One region of the Streptomyces sp. NPDC001222 genome, then DNA from elsewhere that is predicted to be linked to it. Evidence: predicted binding sites of a transcription regulator. Region 1 holds the regulator's gene; each other region holds the start of a gene.

The links. Region 1 encodes HrcA, which represses chaperone genes, less so after heat shock. Its sites were predicted from a motif close to TTNGCACTCNGNNNNNCNGAGTGCNAA; they were not measured.
Region 2: the regulator HrcA is predicted to act here: its motif matches at 3,934-3,960, upstream of groES (co-chaperone GroES).
Region 3: the regulator HrcA is predicted to act here: its motif matches at 2,884-2,910, upstream of groL (chaperonin GroEL).

What each region holds. Positions count from the first base shown of each region.
Region 1 is NZ_JBIAXT010000015.1:166,996-172,502, forward strand. Features, by position in the region: gene ACFY2Z_RS21675 (DUF3097 domain-containing protein) at 1-111, opposite strand, end outside; gene ACFY2Z_RS21680 (MBL fold metallo-hydrolase) at 158-892, opposite strand; gene hrcA (heat-inducible transcriptional repressor HrcA) at 1,081-2,097, shown strand; gene dnaJ (molecular chaperone DnaJ) at 2,098-3,234, shown strand; gene ACFY2Z_RS21695 (nitronate monooxygenase) at 3,439-4,515, shown strand; gene ACFY2Z_RS21700 (16S rRNA (uracil(1498)-N(3))-methyltransferase) at 4,512-5,249, shown strand; gene ACFY2Z_RS21705 (VOC family protein) at 5,266-5,507, shown strand, end outside.
Region 2 is NZ_JBIAXT010000003.1:17,100-22,606, reverse strand. Features, by position in the region: gene ACFY2Z_RS05865 (SDR family NAD(P)-dependent oxidoreductase) at 1-749, shown strand, start outside; gene ACFY2Z_RS05860 (ester cyclase) at 879-1,586, shown strand; gene groL (chaperonin GroEL) at 1,701-3,332, opposite strand; gene groES (co-chaperone GroES) at 3,480-3,788, opposite strand; gene ACFY2Z_RS05845 (polysaccharide deacetylase family protein) at 4,004-4,813, opposite strand; gene ACFY2Z_RS05840 (methyltransferase domain-containing protein) at 5,014-5,507, shown strand, end outside.
Region 3 is NZ_JBIAXT010000005.1:269,637-275,143, reverse strand. Features, by position in the region: gene ACFY2Z_RS10385 (glucosyl-3-phosphoglycerate synthase) at 1-39, opposite strand, end outside; SAM riboswitch class I at 188-343, shown strand; gene thrC (threonine synthase) at 362-1,642, shown strand; gene ACFY2Z_RS10375 (MoaD/ThiS family protein) at 1,639-1,914, shown strand; gene ACFY2Z_RS10370 (cold-shock protein) at 2,366-2,569, shown strand; gene groL (chaperonin GroEL) at 3,034-4,656, shown strand; gene ACFY2Z_RS10360 (NADH:flavin oxidoreductase) at 4,858-5,507, shown strand, end outside.

The sequences.
Region 1 (5,507 bases):
GCAGAAGCCGGTGCGCGGCTCCTCGACCACGAGACCGGGGTCCGCCGGGATCTCCGGCACGGGCTCGGGCTTCTTCCACGGCGGGGTCAGGTCCGGCGAGTACTGGCGCATTCGGATGACGATAGGAGAAGCCCCGCCGTGACGGATGGGGAAGCCCTCACGACACGCCGAAGCGGGACGCCAGTTCGTCGCGCTGCGCCCGGACGAACGCCGCGTCCACCACGGCACCGTGCCCCGGCACGTACACCGCGTCCGGGCCGCCCAGTCCGAGCAGCCGGTCCAGGGCCGCCGGCCAGTGCGCGGGAACCGCGTCCGGGCCCGCCTGCGGCTCGCCGGACTCCTCCACCAGGTCCCCGCAGAACACCACCTCACGCTCGCCGGGGACCAGAACCACCAGGTCGTGCGCCGTGTGGGCCGGGCCCGGATGCGCCAGCAGCACCTGCACCCCGCCCAGGTCCAGCGTCCGTTCACCCGACACCTGATGGCGCGGGCGCACCAGCACGTCCCCGGCCTCGGCCGCCTCAGCCGCGTCCAGGCCGTGCCGCACCGCGTCCGCGACCAGCACGTCGCGCTCACGGTCGAACACCGCGTCCGTGCCCACCGCCCCGAACACCTCCACGCCCGCGAACGCCGCCGACCCGAGGACATGATCGAAATGGGGGTGCGTCAGGGCGAGATGTGTCACACGCCGGTCCCCGCCGAGCGGCGCGAGCAGCCGCCGTGTCTCGGTGCGCAGCCGCGCGCCCTCACGGAGACTCGACCCGGCGTCGATCATGAGCGCTCCGCGCTCGCCGACCACCAGTCCCGCCGTGCAGTCCCATCCCGGCAGCCGTGTACGCCCTGCCCGGGCGCCGAGCGCCTCCCACCCGGACTCTTCCCACCTCACCGTCATGGGGTGACGCTATCCGCAGGCGCCCGGACAGGACAGGGCGGGACAGGTCGGTACACGTCGGCGCGGCACAGGCGCCCGCCCTTGCCGGGGGCGTACCCGACGGCCGTACACTTGGCCCGGGGATGCTGGCACTCACCCGCGCAGAGTGCCAGGGAAGCGCAGGGGAACGGATCGCTGGAGGTGTGCGCATGCTGAGTGAACGCAGGCTCGAAGTGCTGCGCGCGATCGTCCAGGACTATGTGGGCACCGAGGAGCCGGTGGGCTCCAAGGCGCTCACCGAGCGGCACAACCTCGGCGTCTCCCCGGCCACCGTCCGCAACGACATGGCCGCGCTGGAGGACGAGGGCTATATCGCCCAGCCGCACACCAGCGCCGGACGCATCCCCACGGACAAGGGCTACCGCCTCTTCGTCGACAAGCTCGCGGCCGTCAAGCCGATGACCCCGCCCGAGCGCCGCGCGATCCAGAACTTCCTGGAGGGCGCCGTCGACCTCGACGACGTCGTGGCGCGTACGGTACGTCTGCTCGCGCAGCTCACCCGGCAGGTCGCCGTCGTGCAGTACCCGTCGCTGACCCGCTCGACGGTGCGGCACGTGGAACTGCTGGCGATGGCGCCCGCGCGGGTGATGCTCGTGCTGATCACCGACACCGGCCGGGTCGAGCAGCGCATGATCGACTGCCCCGCGCCCTTTGGAGAAACGTCACTCGCGGATCTGCGGGCGCGGCTCAACAGCCATGTCGCCGGCCGCCGTTTCGCGGACGTCCCGCAGCTCGTGCAGGACCTGCCCGAGGCCTTCGAACCGGAGGACCGGGGCACGGTCACCACGGTGCTCTCCACCCTTCTGGAGACCCTCGTGGAGGAGACCGAGGAGCGGCTGATCATCGGCGGCACCGCCAATCTCACCCGCTTCGGGCATGACTTCCCTCTCACCATCCGCCCCGTGCTGGAGGCGCTCGAGGAGCAGGTCGTGCTCCTCAAGCTACTGGGTGAGGCGAAGGATCCGTCCATGCGGGTGCGTATCGGTCACGAGAACGCTCACGAGGGACTCAACTCCACGTCGGTCGTCTCCGTGGGCTACGGTTCGGGCGGCGAGGCAGTAGCGAAACTCGGCGTGGTCGGACCGACCCGCATGGATTACCCGGGAACGATGGGAGCGGTACGAGCGGTGGCACGGTACGTCGGACAGATCCTGGCGGAGTCGTAAGTGGCCACGGACTACTACGCCGTACTCGGCGTGCGCCGCGATGCGTCGCAGGAAGAGATCAAGAAGGCGTTCCGCCGGCTCGCCCGCGAGCTGCACCCGGACGTCAACCCTGATCCCAAGACGCAGGAGCGGTTCAAGGAGATCAACGCCGCGTACGAGGTGCTCTCGGACCCGCAGAAGAAGCAGGTCTACGACCTCGGTGGCGACCCCCTGTCCCAGGCGGGCGGCGCGGGCGCGGGCGGCTTCGGCGCGGGCGGCTTCGGGAACTTCTCGGACATCATGGACGCGTTCTTCGGCACGGCGTCGCAGCGCGGACCGCGCTCGCGCACCCGCCGGGGCCAGGACGCCATGATCCGGCTGGAGATCGAGCTCGACGAGGCGGCCTTCGGCACCACGAAGGACATCCAGGTCGACACGGCCGTGGTGTGCAACACCTGCAACGGCGAGGGCGCCGCGCCCGGCACCTCCGCGCAGACCTGTGACATGTGCCGCGGCCGCGGCGAGGTCTCCCAGGTCACGCGGTCCTTCCTGGGCCAGGTCATGACCTCCCGGCCCTGCCCGCAGTGCCAGGGCTTCGGCACGATCGTCCCGAACCCGTGCCCGGAGTGCGCGGGCGACGGACGGGTGCGCTCCCGCCGGACGCTCACCGTCAAGATCCCCGCGGGCGTCGACAACGGCACCCGGATCCAGCTCGCCGGCGAGGGCGAGGTCGGCCCCGGCGGCGGTCCGGCCGGCGATCTGTACGTCGAGATCCACGAGCTGCCGCATCCGATGTTCCAGCGCCGCGGCGACGACCTGCACTGCACGGTCACCCTCCCGATGACGGCGGCGGCCCTCGGCACCAAGGTGCCGCTGGAGACGCTGGACGGCATGGAGGAGGTCGACATCCGCCCGGGCACGCAGTCCGGCCAGTCGATCCCGCTGCACGGCCGGGGCGTCACGCATCTGCGCGGCGGCGGCCGGGGCGACCTGGTCGTGCATGTCGAGGTGCAGACGCCGTCGAAGCTGGACCCCGAGCAGGAGCGCCTGCTGAGGGAGCTGGCGCAGCTGCGCGGCGAGGAGCGGCCGCAGGGCCAGTTCCAGCCGGGACAGCAGGGCCTGTTCTCGCGCCTGAAGGACGCCTTCAACGGGCGCTGACCCTCCGTGGACACCACAGCGGCGCCGGTCCCCTCGAACCGGCGCCGTTGTGCTTCCCGGGGCTGCTGTCGGCTGCCGCTCCCGGCCCCGTTCCGGCCGCTCGTGAGCACCCTCCCACCGCCCTGACCCGCGGACCTTTCCCGGGGCATATGCCAGCGGAAGCCCGGATTCGGACTTGTTCGAAGGACGTGACAACATGCCGTCATGTCCTCCGTGCTGACCGATCTCCTCCGCCATCCGATCGTGCAGGCGCCCATGGCGGGCGGAGTCTCCGTGCCACAGCTCGCGGCCGCCGTGTCCGAGGCGGGCGGCCTCGGGTTCCTCGCCGCCGGTTACAAGACCGCCGACGGCATGTACCAGGAGATCAAGCAGCTCCGCGGGCTCACCGGCCGTCCCTTCGGCGTGAACGTGTTCGTCCCGCAGCCCGACCTGGCGGACCCCGCCGCCGTCGAGGTCTACGCCGAACAGCTCGCCGGCGAGGCCACCTGGTACAAGGCCGGACTGGGCGACCCCGACAGCGGCCGCGACGACGGCTACGACGCCAAGCTCGCCGTCCTGCTCGACGACCCGGTGCCGGCGGTCTCCTTCCACTTCGGCGTCCCCGCCCCCTCGGTGCTTCAGTCCCTGCGCCGCGCGGGCACCTTCACCCTGGTCGGCGCGACCACCGCCGAGGAGGCTCTGGCCGTGCAGGAGGCGGGCGCCGACGCGGTGATCGCACAGGGCGTCGAGGCCGGCGGCCACCAGTGCACCCATCGCGACAGCGCCGAGAACGACGGCTCCGGCATCGGGCTGCTCACCCTGGTCGCCCAGATCCGTGAGGCCGTACGCATCCCGATCGTCGCGGCCGGCGGCCTCATGCGCGGCAGCCAGATCGCCGCGGTGCTCGCGGCGGGCGCGAACGCGGCCCAGCTCGGCACCGCGTTCCTCGCCACCCCCGAGTCCGGCGCGCACCCCCTGCACAAGCAGGCGCTGACCGACCCCCTGTTCGTCCGTACGGAGCTGACGCGCGCGTTCTCCGGGCGCCCGGCCCGCGCCCTGGTCAACCGGTTCATGCGGGAGCACGGACCGTACGCGCCCGCTGCCTACCCCGAGATCAACCACCTCACCTCGCCGCTGCGCAAGGCGGCCGCCAAGGCCGACGACCCGCAGGGCATGTCGCTGTTCGCCGGCCAGGGCCACCGTCTGGCCCGTGACCTGCCCGCCGGACGCCTGGTGGAGGTCCTGGCGGCGGAACTCCGCGAGGCCGCGACAGCGTTGTCCACGGGCGGTGCCGGTCGATGACGGCGCCCGTGTTCGTCGTGGACCGGCTCGACGCCGTCGGTCCCGAGTTCGTGCTCGACGGCCCCGAGGGGCGGCACGCGGTCTCGGTGAAGCGGCTGCGGCCGGGGGAGGCCGTCGTCCTGACCGACGGCGCCGGACGCCGGGCGGAGTGCGAGGTCGTCGGCACCGAGGGCAAGGACCGGCTGGTCGTCCGGGTGACCTCGGTGTCCGAGGAGCCGCCGCAGACACCCCGGATCACCGTCGTCCAGGCCCTGCCCAAGGGCGACCGGGGCGAGCTGGCCGTGGAGACCATGACCGAGGTCGGCGTCGACGCGATCGTCCCCTGGCAGGCCTCCCGCTGCATCACCCAGTGGAAGGGCGACCGGGGACTGAAGGCTCTCGGCAAGTGGCGGGCCACCGCCCGCGAGGCGGGCAAGCAGTCCCGCCGGGTGCGCTTCCCCGAGGTCGCGGACGCGGCGACGACCAAGCAGGTTGCGGCACTTCTCGCCAAGGCCGACTTCGCGGCGGTCCTGCACGAGAGCGGCGAGGACCCCCTCGCGACCGTGGAACTCCCCACCGAGGGTGAGATCGTGCTGATCGTCGGGCCCGAAGGGGGCGTCGCCCCCGAGGAGTTGACCCTGTTCGAGGAGGCGGGCGCACGGGCCTTCCGGCTGGGCCGCACCGTGCTGCGCACCTCGACCGCCGGCACCGCGGCGGCCGCGCTGCTGCTCGGCCGCACCGGACGCTGGTCCTGACCTTCGGGGGTACACCATGGAACTCGCCCAGGTACGGCTGCTGGTCTCGGACTTCGCCGCCTGCTACCGGTTCTACGCCGACGTCCTCGGCCTCAAGCCCCAGTCGGGATCCGGGGAGGGGCCGTACGAGAAGTTCTCTCCCGCCGTCGGCTCGGCGGGCATCGCCCTGCAGGACCGGGAGATGATGGCCCGCGTCCTGGGCGAACTGGGCGACGCCGCGACGGGGCACCGCTCGCTCGTGGTGCTGCGCGTCGACGA
Region 2 (5,507 bases), on a different contig from region 1:
CGACCGCGGGCATCGGCGCCGCGTTCGCACGGCGCCTCGCCGCCGACGGCCATGACCTCGTCCTCGTGGCACGCGACACCAAGCGGCTGCGCGAGCAGGCGACGGAACTGCACGACCGTCATGGCATCGAGGTGGAGGTGCTCACCGCGGACCTGGCCACCGACAAGGGCATCGAGGCGGTGGCCACGCGCGTGTCCGACCTCAGGAACCCGGTCGACCTGCTCGTCAACAACGCGGGCTTCGGGAACAAGGGCCGTTATCTCGATGTGCCGATGGCCGACGAGCTGCGGATGCTGAAGGTGCACTGCGAGGCCGTGCTGCGGCTGACCAGCGCGGCGGCCGAGGCCATGCGCAGCCGCGGGCGCGGCGGCATCGTGAACGTGGCCTCGGTCGCGGCGTTCGTCCCGCGCGGTACCTACGGCGCGTCCAAGGCGTGGGTGGTGCAGTTCACCCAGGGCGCGGCCCGGGACCTCGCCGGGTCGGGTGTACGGCTGATGGCGCTGGCCCCGGGCTTCGTACGCACGGAGTTCCACCAGCGGGCCGGGATGGGCACGGACAACATCCCGGGCTGGATGTGGCTGGACGCCGACAAGGTGGTCGCCTCGGCGCTCGCGGACCTGGCGCGGGGCAAGACGCTGTCGATCCCGGACCCGCGGTACAAGGCGCTGATGGGTCTGGCGAAGGTGACGCCGCGCGCGCTCCTCGGCGGAATCAGCTCCCGGACGGGACGCAAGTACGGGCCGCAGTGACGGGCGGGGGCTCGGTGCGGATGTGACGGGCGCAGGCTCCGTGCGGATGTGACGGGCGGAGGTGGCCTCGCCGCTCCGGTGCGAAAATGGCCTTGACCGGACCGGACGCAGCGCGCCGGAGGCGACGTCATGACCTTCGTACAGCTCATCGAGTGCAGGACGGACCGGTTCGAGGAGCTGAACCGGTTGATCGACACGTGGGTCGAGCAGACCCGGGGGAAACGGACGGCCACGCACGACCTGGTCGGCAGGGACCGGTCCGACGGGTCGCACTTCGTCGAACTCGTGGAGTTCCCCTCGTACGAGGAGGCGATGCGGAACTCGAACCTGCCCGAGACCGGCAGGATCTTCCAGGAGATGGTCGCCCTGTGCGACGAGATGCCCGTCTTCATGGATCTCGACGTGGTGCGCGACGAGCAGTTGTGGATCGACGCCGTGCGGCGCTTCTTCGGCACGCTCTCGACCGCGGACGAACTGCCGCCGCTCAACGACCTGATCACGGAGGACTGCCACAGTCACGACCCCGTCAACCGGCAGGACACCATCGGACTGGACGCGATCCGGCGCGAGTGCCGGATGTGGCGGGACGCCTTCGACTTCGCCTTCACCACCGAGGACCTGATCGCGCAGGGCGAGCGGGTCTGCGCACGGTGGACCTGGAACGCCACGCACAAGGGCGAGTTCCTCGGGATCACCCCCACCGGACGGCGGGTCACCATGACCGGGATGACCCTGTTCCGGTTCGGGGCCGACGCGAAGATCGCCGACATCTGGTGGCAGTACGACCAACTGGGGCTGATGGACCAGCTCGGCGCGCTCGACGCGCTGGAGGACTGAGGACTGAGGACTGCGGCCTCGCCCCCGGGCTGTCACCGGCGTTCGGAACGCGCCGAGGCCCGGCGCCCCGTTCTCAGGGGGGCCGGGCCTCGGTCGGCTCGGAAGGATCAGCCGTCAGTGGGCGTGGCCGTGACCGTGGCCGTGACCCGCGGCGGCCGGCTCCTCCTCTTCCTTCTTCTCGACGACCAGGGTCTCGGTCGTGAGCAGCAGGGAGGCGATGGAGGCGGCGTTCTCCAGAGCGGAGCGGGTGACCTTGACCGGGTCGATGACGCCGGCCTTGATCAGGTCGCCGTACTCACCGGTGGCGGCGTTGTAGCCCTGGCCCTTCTCCAGCTCGGCGACCTTGGAGGCGATGACGTAGCCCTCCAGGCCCGCGTTCTCGGCGATCCAGCGCAGCGGCTCGACGACCGCGCGGCGGACGATGGCCACACCGGTGGCCTCGTCGCCCTGCTTGCCGAGGCCGCCCTCGAGCGCCTTGGCGGCGTGCACCAGCGCGGAGCCACCACCGGAGACGATGCCCTCCTCGACCGCGGCGCGGGTCGCGGAGATGGCGTCCTCCAGACGGTGCTTCTTCTCCTTCAGCTCCACCTCGGTGGCGGCGCCGACCTTGATCACGCACACGCCGCCGGCCAGCTTCGCGAGGCGCTCCTGGAGCTTCTCGCGGTCCCAGTCGGAGTCCGTGGTCTCGATCTCGGCCTTGATCTGGGCGACGCGGGCCGCGACGTCCTCGGACTTGCCGCCGCCGTCGACGATGGTCGTGTCGTCCTTGGTGACCGTCACGCGGCGGGCGGAGCCCAGCACGTCCAGGCCGACCTGGTCGAGCTTGAGGCCGACCTCCTCGGAGACGACCGTGGCGCCGGTGAGGACCGCCATGTCCTGGAGCATCGCCTTGCGGCGGTCGCCGAAGCCGGGGGCCTTCACGGCGACGGCGTTGAAGGTGCCGCGGATCTTGTTCACGACGAGGGTGGACAGGGCCTCGCCCTCGACGTCCTCGGCGATGATCAGCAGCGGCTTGGAGGAGCCGGCCTGGATGATCTTCTCCAGCAGCGGCAGCAGGTCCGCGATGGCGGCGATCTTGCCCTGCGTGATGAGGATGTAGGGGTCGTCGAGGACGGCCTCCATGCGCTCCTGGTCCGTCACGAAGTACGGCGACAGGTAGCCCTTGTCGAAGGCCATGCCCTCGGTGAAGTCCAGCTCCAGACCGAAGGTGTTGGACTCCTCGACGGTGATGACACCGTCCTTGCCGACCTTGTCCATCGCCTCGGCGATGAGCTCGCCGACCTGCTGGTCCTGGGCGGACAGCGCGGCGACGGCGGCGATGTCGGACTTCTCGTCGATCGGACGCGCGGTGGCCAGCAGGTCCTCGGAGACCGCGGCGACGGCGGCGTCGATGCCCTTCTTCAGGGCGGCCGGGGAAGCACCCGCGGCGACGTTCTTCAGGCCCTCGCGCACCAGCGCCTGGGCGAGCACGGTGGCGGTGGTGGTGCCGTCACCCGCGATGTCGTTGGTCTTGGTCGCCACCTCCTTCACCAGCTGGGCACCGAGGTTCTCGTACGGGTCCTCGACCTCGACCTCACGGGCGATGGTGACACCGTCGTTGGTGATGGTCGGAGCGCCGAACTTCTTGTCGATGACGACGTTGCGGCCCTTGGGGCCGATCGTCACCTTGACCGTGTCGGCAAGCTTGTTGACGCCGCGCTCGAGGGCGCGACGGGCGTCCTCGTCGAACTTCAGGATCTTCGCCATGGAGCGTTTCAGTCCTCTCGTTGCGATCCCCGGCCGCTCCCGGGGAGCAGCCGCCATCGCGGTGAAAAACGAACAGCGCCCCCGACACCCGGCTGATCAACGGTCGCGGGGCCAGGGGCGCAGCTCAAAGCAGTCTGCTTCGGTGAATTACTTCTCGATGATCGCGAGCACGTCGCGAGCCGAGAGAACGAGGTACTCCTCGTTGTTGTACTTCACCTCGGTGCCGCCGTACTTGCTGTAGAGCACCACGTCGCCGACCTTGACGTCGAGCTCGACGCGCTTGCCGTCCTCGATGCGGCCCGGGCCCACGGCGAGGACGACGCCCTCCTGGGGCTTCTCCTTCGCGGTGTCCGGGATGACCAGGCCAGAGGCCGTGGTCTGCTCGGCGTCCAGCGGCTGGACCACGATGCGGTCCTCGAGCGGCTTGATGGCAACCTTGGAGCTGGTGGTCGTCACGATCCGACCTCCCCCTTCGGAGATCTCACGGGGTTAACTGTCTGAGGTGGCGACCAGGTGGATCCGTCGTCGCGGGTGCCGGACCTGCCCGTCGCGTCTTGGCACTCTCCAGTGGGGAGTGCCAGGGCCGAGACTATGACCGCGATTAGCACTCGGTCAAGCGGAGTGCCAATTGCCGGCGGCGCGGCGCGTGACCGGGGTGTCCGGGCCCCGGCCTAGAGGTAGTCCTCCAGGCGCCCCACCGTGAACCCCCTTGCCTGGATACGGCGCAGAAGCCGGGCCGTCTCGACGGTCAGCGAGGCGAGGGGGCGGCCCGCCTCATGGGCGAGGAGGACGTCCCCCGAGTGGGGAGTCACCCCCCGGCCACGGCGACCGGCCCCCAGGCCCGGAACGGGGCGCCACAGGATCAGGGCCTTGATGCCGCAGTCCGCCGCGGCCTCCAGCGTCGTGCGGTCGTATCTGCCCTGCGGCGGCCGCAGCAGCCGGGTCGGCACGCCCAGCCGCGCCTTGAGCCGGTCGCGCTGGCCGCAGATCTCCGCGCGCTGCTCGTCGTACGGGCGGCCGCGCAGCACGACGTCGTGCAGGGCCTGGTTCTGGATGACCGCGCCGGCGGCCCGCAGCCGCGAGACGCGCGCGTAACCCGGCCTCATGCTGCTGTCGGTGAGGAACACGCTGACCGGCAGTCGCAGTTCGCGGATCATGTCGATGAACCGGGGGTCGTTCGCGACGCCCTCGTCGTAGGTCAGGAAGACGACCTTGTCATGGGTGGGGACGCGGTCGAGCACCGGCGGCAGGCGCTCGTCCGCCCCGCCCGTGGGACGGACGGGCCGGGGCGCGGGCGCGAGCGGCGCGGGCAGGCCCCAGCGCCGGTAGGCCCGGCCGTGGTGGGTGTGCATGGGATGGACCCGCTGGGCCGCCTTCATGCCCAGCCGCTCGATCGGGTCGACGGACTGGGCACAGCCGGACAGCAGCGCGGCGGCGAGCACTCCGGCGAGCATCGCCCGCACCGGGCGCCACCCCCTCACAGGTGTCCCTCCGGGCGTGCCGCCACGCACCCCTCGCCCGTGGCCTTCTTCAGGAACCGTCTCATGTCACCGTTCGCACGCTTTTGTTCATTTTGTCGTACGAGCCGCATGGTGTCGGATCCTCGCAGCCGCCGCGGGCCACGGCGGTCCGACACCGCGGCCGGACGCACGCCATCCACCGACTGGCCGACAATGGCCCCGTGAACGACCTCTCCCTCGACTCCCTCCTCGGCCCCGAGGGCCGCGCCCTCCTCGACGAGGTGCGCGGCACCGCCCCGGCCGAGGAGCTGGCCGTCGCCACCCGGCTGCGCCGCGAGCACCCCGCCGAACTCGTCTCGGCGGCCCTCACCCAGGCGCGGCTGCGCGAGCGGGCGGCGGCGAAGTTCGGGGCCGAGGACGCGCAGCGGATGTTCTTCACCCCGAACGGCGTCGAGCAGTCGACCAGGACGACGGTCGCCGCCCATCGGGCGCAGCGGCTGCGGGCGATGGGCGTGACCTCCGTCGCCGACCTGTGCTGCGGCATCGGCGGCGACGCGATCGCGCTCGCCCGGGCCGGCGTCCGGGTGCTGGCCGTGGACCGCGACCCGCTGACCGCGGCGGTGGCGCGGGCGAACGCCGAGGCGCTCGGTCTGTCCGCGCTGATCGAGGTGCGCGAGGCCGATGTCACGCGGGTGGACGTCGCGTCGTACGACGC
Region 3 (5,507 bases), on a different contig from region 1:
GGAGCGGGTGCTCAGCCAGCGCTCGACTTCTTCCAGCACGGTCTGCGGCTCCTTACATGCGTGATCCATCTCGCGGGTCGGACGGCTATCTCAACTGTCCTGGCCTTCGGTTACAGTCTTGAACAACGCCGGTGACCATCGCATGTCGGGGGTCGCCGCTGCTCATAGCAGTGAAACAACCGCATACAGCTCATCCAGAGGGGCAGAGGGACACGGCCCGATGAAGCCCCGGCAACCCTCCAGCCGGTTCTCGTAGATCCATGTGATCGTTTCCGCGAGGCTCCCGGCTAGGGAAGGTGCCAAATCCGTCTCACGGCGAGATGCGTCGTGAGGAAGATGAGGAGAAAGGGCCTCGCCTGTCATGGCTGTGCAGTCAGTTGTAAGCAGCACCGACTCCGTGGATCTCGGACCCGCCGCCGCCCTGTCCTGCCGCGAGTGCGGCCATCGGGTGCCCCTCGGCCCGGTCTTCGCCTGCGAGGAGTGTTTCGGCCCGCTGGAGATCGCCTACGACTTCTCGGGCTACGACACCGAGGAGCTGCGCAAGCGCATCGAGGCGGGACCCGCGAACATCTGGCGCTATGCGCCGCTGCTGCCCGTCCCGGCGGACGTCGCCGACAAGCCGAACCTCAACCCCGGCTGGACCAAGCTGGTCAAGGCCGACAACCTGGCGCGCGAGCTGGGCGTGACCGGCGGTCTGTATGTGAAGGACGACTCCGGCAACCCGACGCACTCCTTCAAGGACCGCGTGGTCGCCCAGGCGCTGGAGGCGGCGCGCGTCTTCGGCTTCACCACCCTCTCCTGCTCCTCCACCGGCAACCTGGCGGGCGCGGTGGGTGCCGCGGCGGCCCGGGCCGGCTTCCGGTCCTGCGTCTTCATCCCGCACGACCTGGAGCAGGGCAAGATCGTCATGGCCGCGGTCTACGGCGGCGAGCTGATCGGCATCGAGGGCAACTACGACGATGTGAACCGCTTCTGCTCGGAGCTGATCGGCGACCCGGTCGGCGAGGGCTGGGGCTTCGTCAACGTCAACCTGCGTCCGTACTACGCGGAGGGGTCCAAGACCCTGGCGTACGAGATCGCCGAGCAACTGGGCTGGCGGCTGCCGGACCAGATCGTGGTCCCGATCGCCTCCGGCTCCCAGCTCACGAAGATCGACAAGGGGCTCCAGGAGCTGATCAGGCTCGGGCTGGTCGAGGACCGCCCGTACAGGATCTTCGGTGCCCAGGCCGAGGGCTGCTCCCCGGTGTCGACCGCGTTCAAGGCGGGCCACGACGTCGTACGGCCGCAGAAGCCGGACACGATCGCCAAGTCGCTGGCGATCGGCAACCCGGCGGACGGTCCCTATGTCCTCGACATCGCGCGCCGCACCGGCGGGGCCGTGGAGGACGTGACGGACGCGCAGATCGTGGACGCCATCAAGCTGCTCGCCCGCACCGAGGGCATCTTCGCGGAGACGGCGGGCGGTGTGACGGTGGGCGTGACCCGCAAGCTGATCGAGAGCGGTCTGCTCGATCCGACGAAGACGACCGTCGTCCTCAACACCGGCGACGGTCTCAAGACCCTGGACGCGGTGGCGGGCACGGGCCTCACCGCGACGATCCGTCCGAACCTGGACTCCTTCCGAGAGGCTGGCCTCGCATGAGCGTGACCGTTCGCATCCCCACCATCCTGCGCACCTACACCGGAGGCCGGGCCGAGGTCGCCGCCGAGGGCGCGACCCTCGCCGAGGTCATCGCCGACCTGGAGAAGAACCACACCGGCATCGCCGCCCGCGTCCTCGACGACCAGGGCAAGCTGCGCCGCTTCGTCAACGTGTACGTCAACGACGACGACGTCCGCTTCGAGCAGGGCCTTCAGACGGCCACCCCGGACGGCGTCGGCGTCTCCATCATCCCGGCTGTCGCGGGCGGCTGACGGCCGTTCGTCCCCGCGCGGCCATTACCCTCGGTAAGGTCGAGCACCGAGAGTTCACTGAATTGCCCTCTCCGCGAGAGAAGCGGAGGGGGCAATTCTGCATGGTTGAGCACGGTACAGTTGGGGAACTCGCTCCCCGTTTTCCGGTCGGGCAACCGGTGTCCCTGCCGCCCGTCCGACAAGAAGCAGCCAAAGTGGGCAGGGGTTTTGCGCCATCCATTCCTTTTGTCGGGCCCGACTTGCCCTGAATTCGGGTGAATTCTCGGTACATTCCCGACCGGTCGTGCCCGGAATTCTCGTCCGATTGACCTGTTGCACACGGCAGTTGGACAGATACATTCAGCCGCGGTCGACGCGTTCCGGCGCACGCCCCCAACCGTTGGGGGGTGAGGTCTGACCCGGATCCGCGAAGTGTGGATCTGTGCAAGGGCCAGTAATAGGGGAGTTAGGCATGGCTCAGGGCACCGTCAAGTGGTTCAACGCGGAGAAGGGGTACGGCTTCATCGCGGTCGACGGTGGTGCGGATGTATTCGTCCACTACAGCGCGATCCAGATGGACGGTTACCGCACCCTGGAAGAGGGTCAGCGGGTCGAGTTCGAGATCTCGCAGGGTCAGAAGGGGCCGCAGGCGGACATGGTCCGTCTGGCCGGCTGAGTTGCGCGCCGACGACTGAACTGTTCGACGTGTCGAGGGGCTCGCATCCCGTACGGGGTGCGAGCCCCTCGGTCTGTCCGGAATCCGATGGGTTCGGGCGTGGCGGGGGCGCGCGGCGAGGTCCTCCGCGCGCCCTCCGACGAGCCCGCTTCGCGGGCGCGTCTTGCGCCCTCCCGTCACCCGGCCACCACCCCTCATCGAGCCCGCTTCGCGGGCGCGTCTTGCGCCCTCCCGTCACCCGGCCACCACCCCTCATCGAGCCCGCTTCGCGGGCGCGTCTTGCACTCGGAGGGGGCGAGTGCTAATCATTGGCGTTAGCACTCTGAAGGTGAGAGTGACAAAGAAGGACCGAGTCGGTGAGGCCGCGGACCGGGTGGGGCAAGGAACCACCGGCCGAGGCCGTCCGTCGCGGGCGCGGGCGCGGTCCGAAGTAATCACCCCCAGTCCTGGAGGGACCACTTCACATGGCCAAGATCATCGCGTTCGACGAGGAGGCGCGGCGCGGCCTCGAGCGCGGCATGAACCAGCTCGCGGACGCCGTGAAGGTGACGCTCGGCCCCAAGGGCCGCAACGTCGTCCTCGAGAAGAAGTGGGGCGCCCCCACGATCACCAACGATGGTGTGTCCATCGCCAAGGAGATCGAGCTCGAGGACCCGTACGAGAAGATCGGCGCCGAGCTGGTCAAGGAAGTCGCCAAGAAGACGGACGACGTCGCCGGTGACGGTACGACCACCGCGACCGTGCTCGCCCAGGCGCTGGTCCGCGAGGGCCTGCGCAACGTGGCCGCCGGTGCCAACCCCATGGCTCTGAAGCGCGGTATCGAGAAGGCCGTCGAGGCCGTCTCCGCCGCCCTGCTGGAGCAGGCGAAGGACGTCGAGACCAAGGAGCAGATCGCCTCCACGGCCTCCATCTCCGCCGCCGACACCCAGATCGGCGAGCTCATCGCCGAGGCCATGGACAAGGTCGGCAAGGAAGGCGTCATCACCGTCGAGGAGTCGCAGACCTTCGGTCTGGAGCTCGAGCTCACCGAGGGTATGCGCTTCGACAAGGGCTACATCTCGGCGTACTTCGCCACCGACATGGAGCGTATGGAGGCCGTCCTCGACGACCCGTACATCCTGATCGCCAACTCCAAGATCTCCTCGGTCAAGGACCTGCTCCCGCTGCTGGAGAAGGTCATGCAGTCGGGCAAGCCGCTGCTGATCATCGCCGAGGACGTCGAGGGCGAGGCCCTGTCGACCCTGGTCGTCAACAAGATCCGCGGCACCTTCAAGTCCGTCGCCGTCAAGGCCCCGGGCTTCGGCGACCGCCGCAAGGCCATGCTCGGTGACATCGCCATCCTCACGGGCGGCGAGGTCATCTCCGAGGAGGTCGGCCTCAAGCTGGAGAACGCGACCCTGGACCTCCTGGGCCGCGCCCGCAAGGTCGTCATCACCAAGGACGAGACCACGATCGTCGACGGCGCCGGCTCCCCGGAGCAGGTGCAGGGCCGCGTGAACCAGATCCGCGCGGAGATCGAGAACAGCGACTCCGACTACGACCGCGAGAAGCTGCAGGAGCGCCTGGCGAAGCTGGCCGGCGGCGTGGCCGTCATCAAGGCCGGTGCCGCCACCGAGGTCGAGCTCAAGGAGCGCAAGCACCGCATCGAGGACGCCGTTCGCAACGCGAAGGCGGCCGTCGAGGAGGGCATCGTCGCCGGTGGTGGCGTGGCCCTGCTCCAGGCCTCCCAGGTCTTCGAGAAGCTGGAGCTCGAGGGCGACGAGGCCACCGGTGCCGCCGCCGTCAAGCTGGCGCTCGAGGCCCCGCTGAAGCAGATCGCCGTCAACGCCGGCCTCGAGGGCGGCGTCGTGGTGGAGAAGGTGCGCAACCTGACCCCGGGTCACGGCCTGAACGCCGCGACCGGTGAGTACGTCGACCTGGTCAAGGAAGGCATCATCGACCCGGCGAAGGTGACCCGTTCCGCGCTGCAGAACGCCGCCTCCATCGCCGCGCTGTTCCTCACCACCGAGGCCGTCATCGCCGACAAGCCGGAGAAGGCCGCCGCGCCCGCCGGTGGCGGCATGCCGGGCGGTGACATGGACTTCTGATCGACCTGGTCGATCTCCGTCCTGACCGAGGGCGGCACTCCCTGTTCGACAGGGGGTGCCGCCCTCGGGCGTGTCCGGGGTCACGCCGCGGTGCGCCCAGGAAGCGGAATACGGGGTAGCACATCAGCGGTTGTTTTATGGGATGCAACAATGCGCGTGCACATACCAACCGGTTAGCAACGTCACCCTCGAGGAGCCCACGTGACCGTCGCCCCGTCTCCCGCCTCCCGCGCGGCCCAGATCCTGTCCCGGCCGATCACCCTCAACGGCCTCACGGTCCCGAACCGGATCGCGATGGCCCCGATGACCCGCATGTTCTCCACGGACGGCGTCCCCGGCGAGGACGTGTCGGCGTACTACGCCCGCCGCGCGGCCGCCGGTGTCGGTCTGATCGTCACCGAGGGCACCTACGTGGGCCACGCGTCGGCGGGTCAGAGCAGCCGGGTGCCGCGCTTCCACGGCGAGGAGCAGCTGGCGGGCTGGGCGAAGGTCGCCGAGGCGGTGCACGCGGCGGGCGGCACGATCGTCCCGCAGCTGTGGCACGTCGGCATGGTCCGCGAGGAGGGCCGGCCGCCGTTCGCCGACGCCCCCGCCGTCGGTCCCTCGGGTCTGCGCATCGGCGCCACCGAGGCCACCGGCAAGGCCATGGACCGGACCGACCTGGACGCCGTGATCGGCGCGTTCGCCCAGGCCGCGGCCGACGCCGAGCGCATCGGCTTCGACGGTGTGGAGATCCACGGCGCCCACGGCTACCTCGTCGACCAGTTCCTGTGGGAGGGCACCAACCGCCGTACCGACGCCTACGGCGGTGACCCGGTGGCCCGTACGAAGTTCGGTGCGGAGATCGTGGC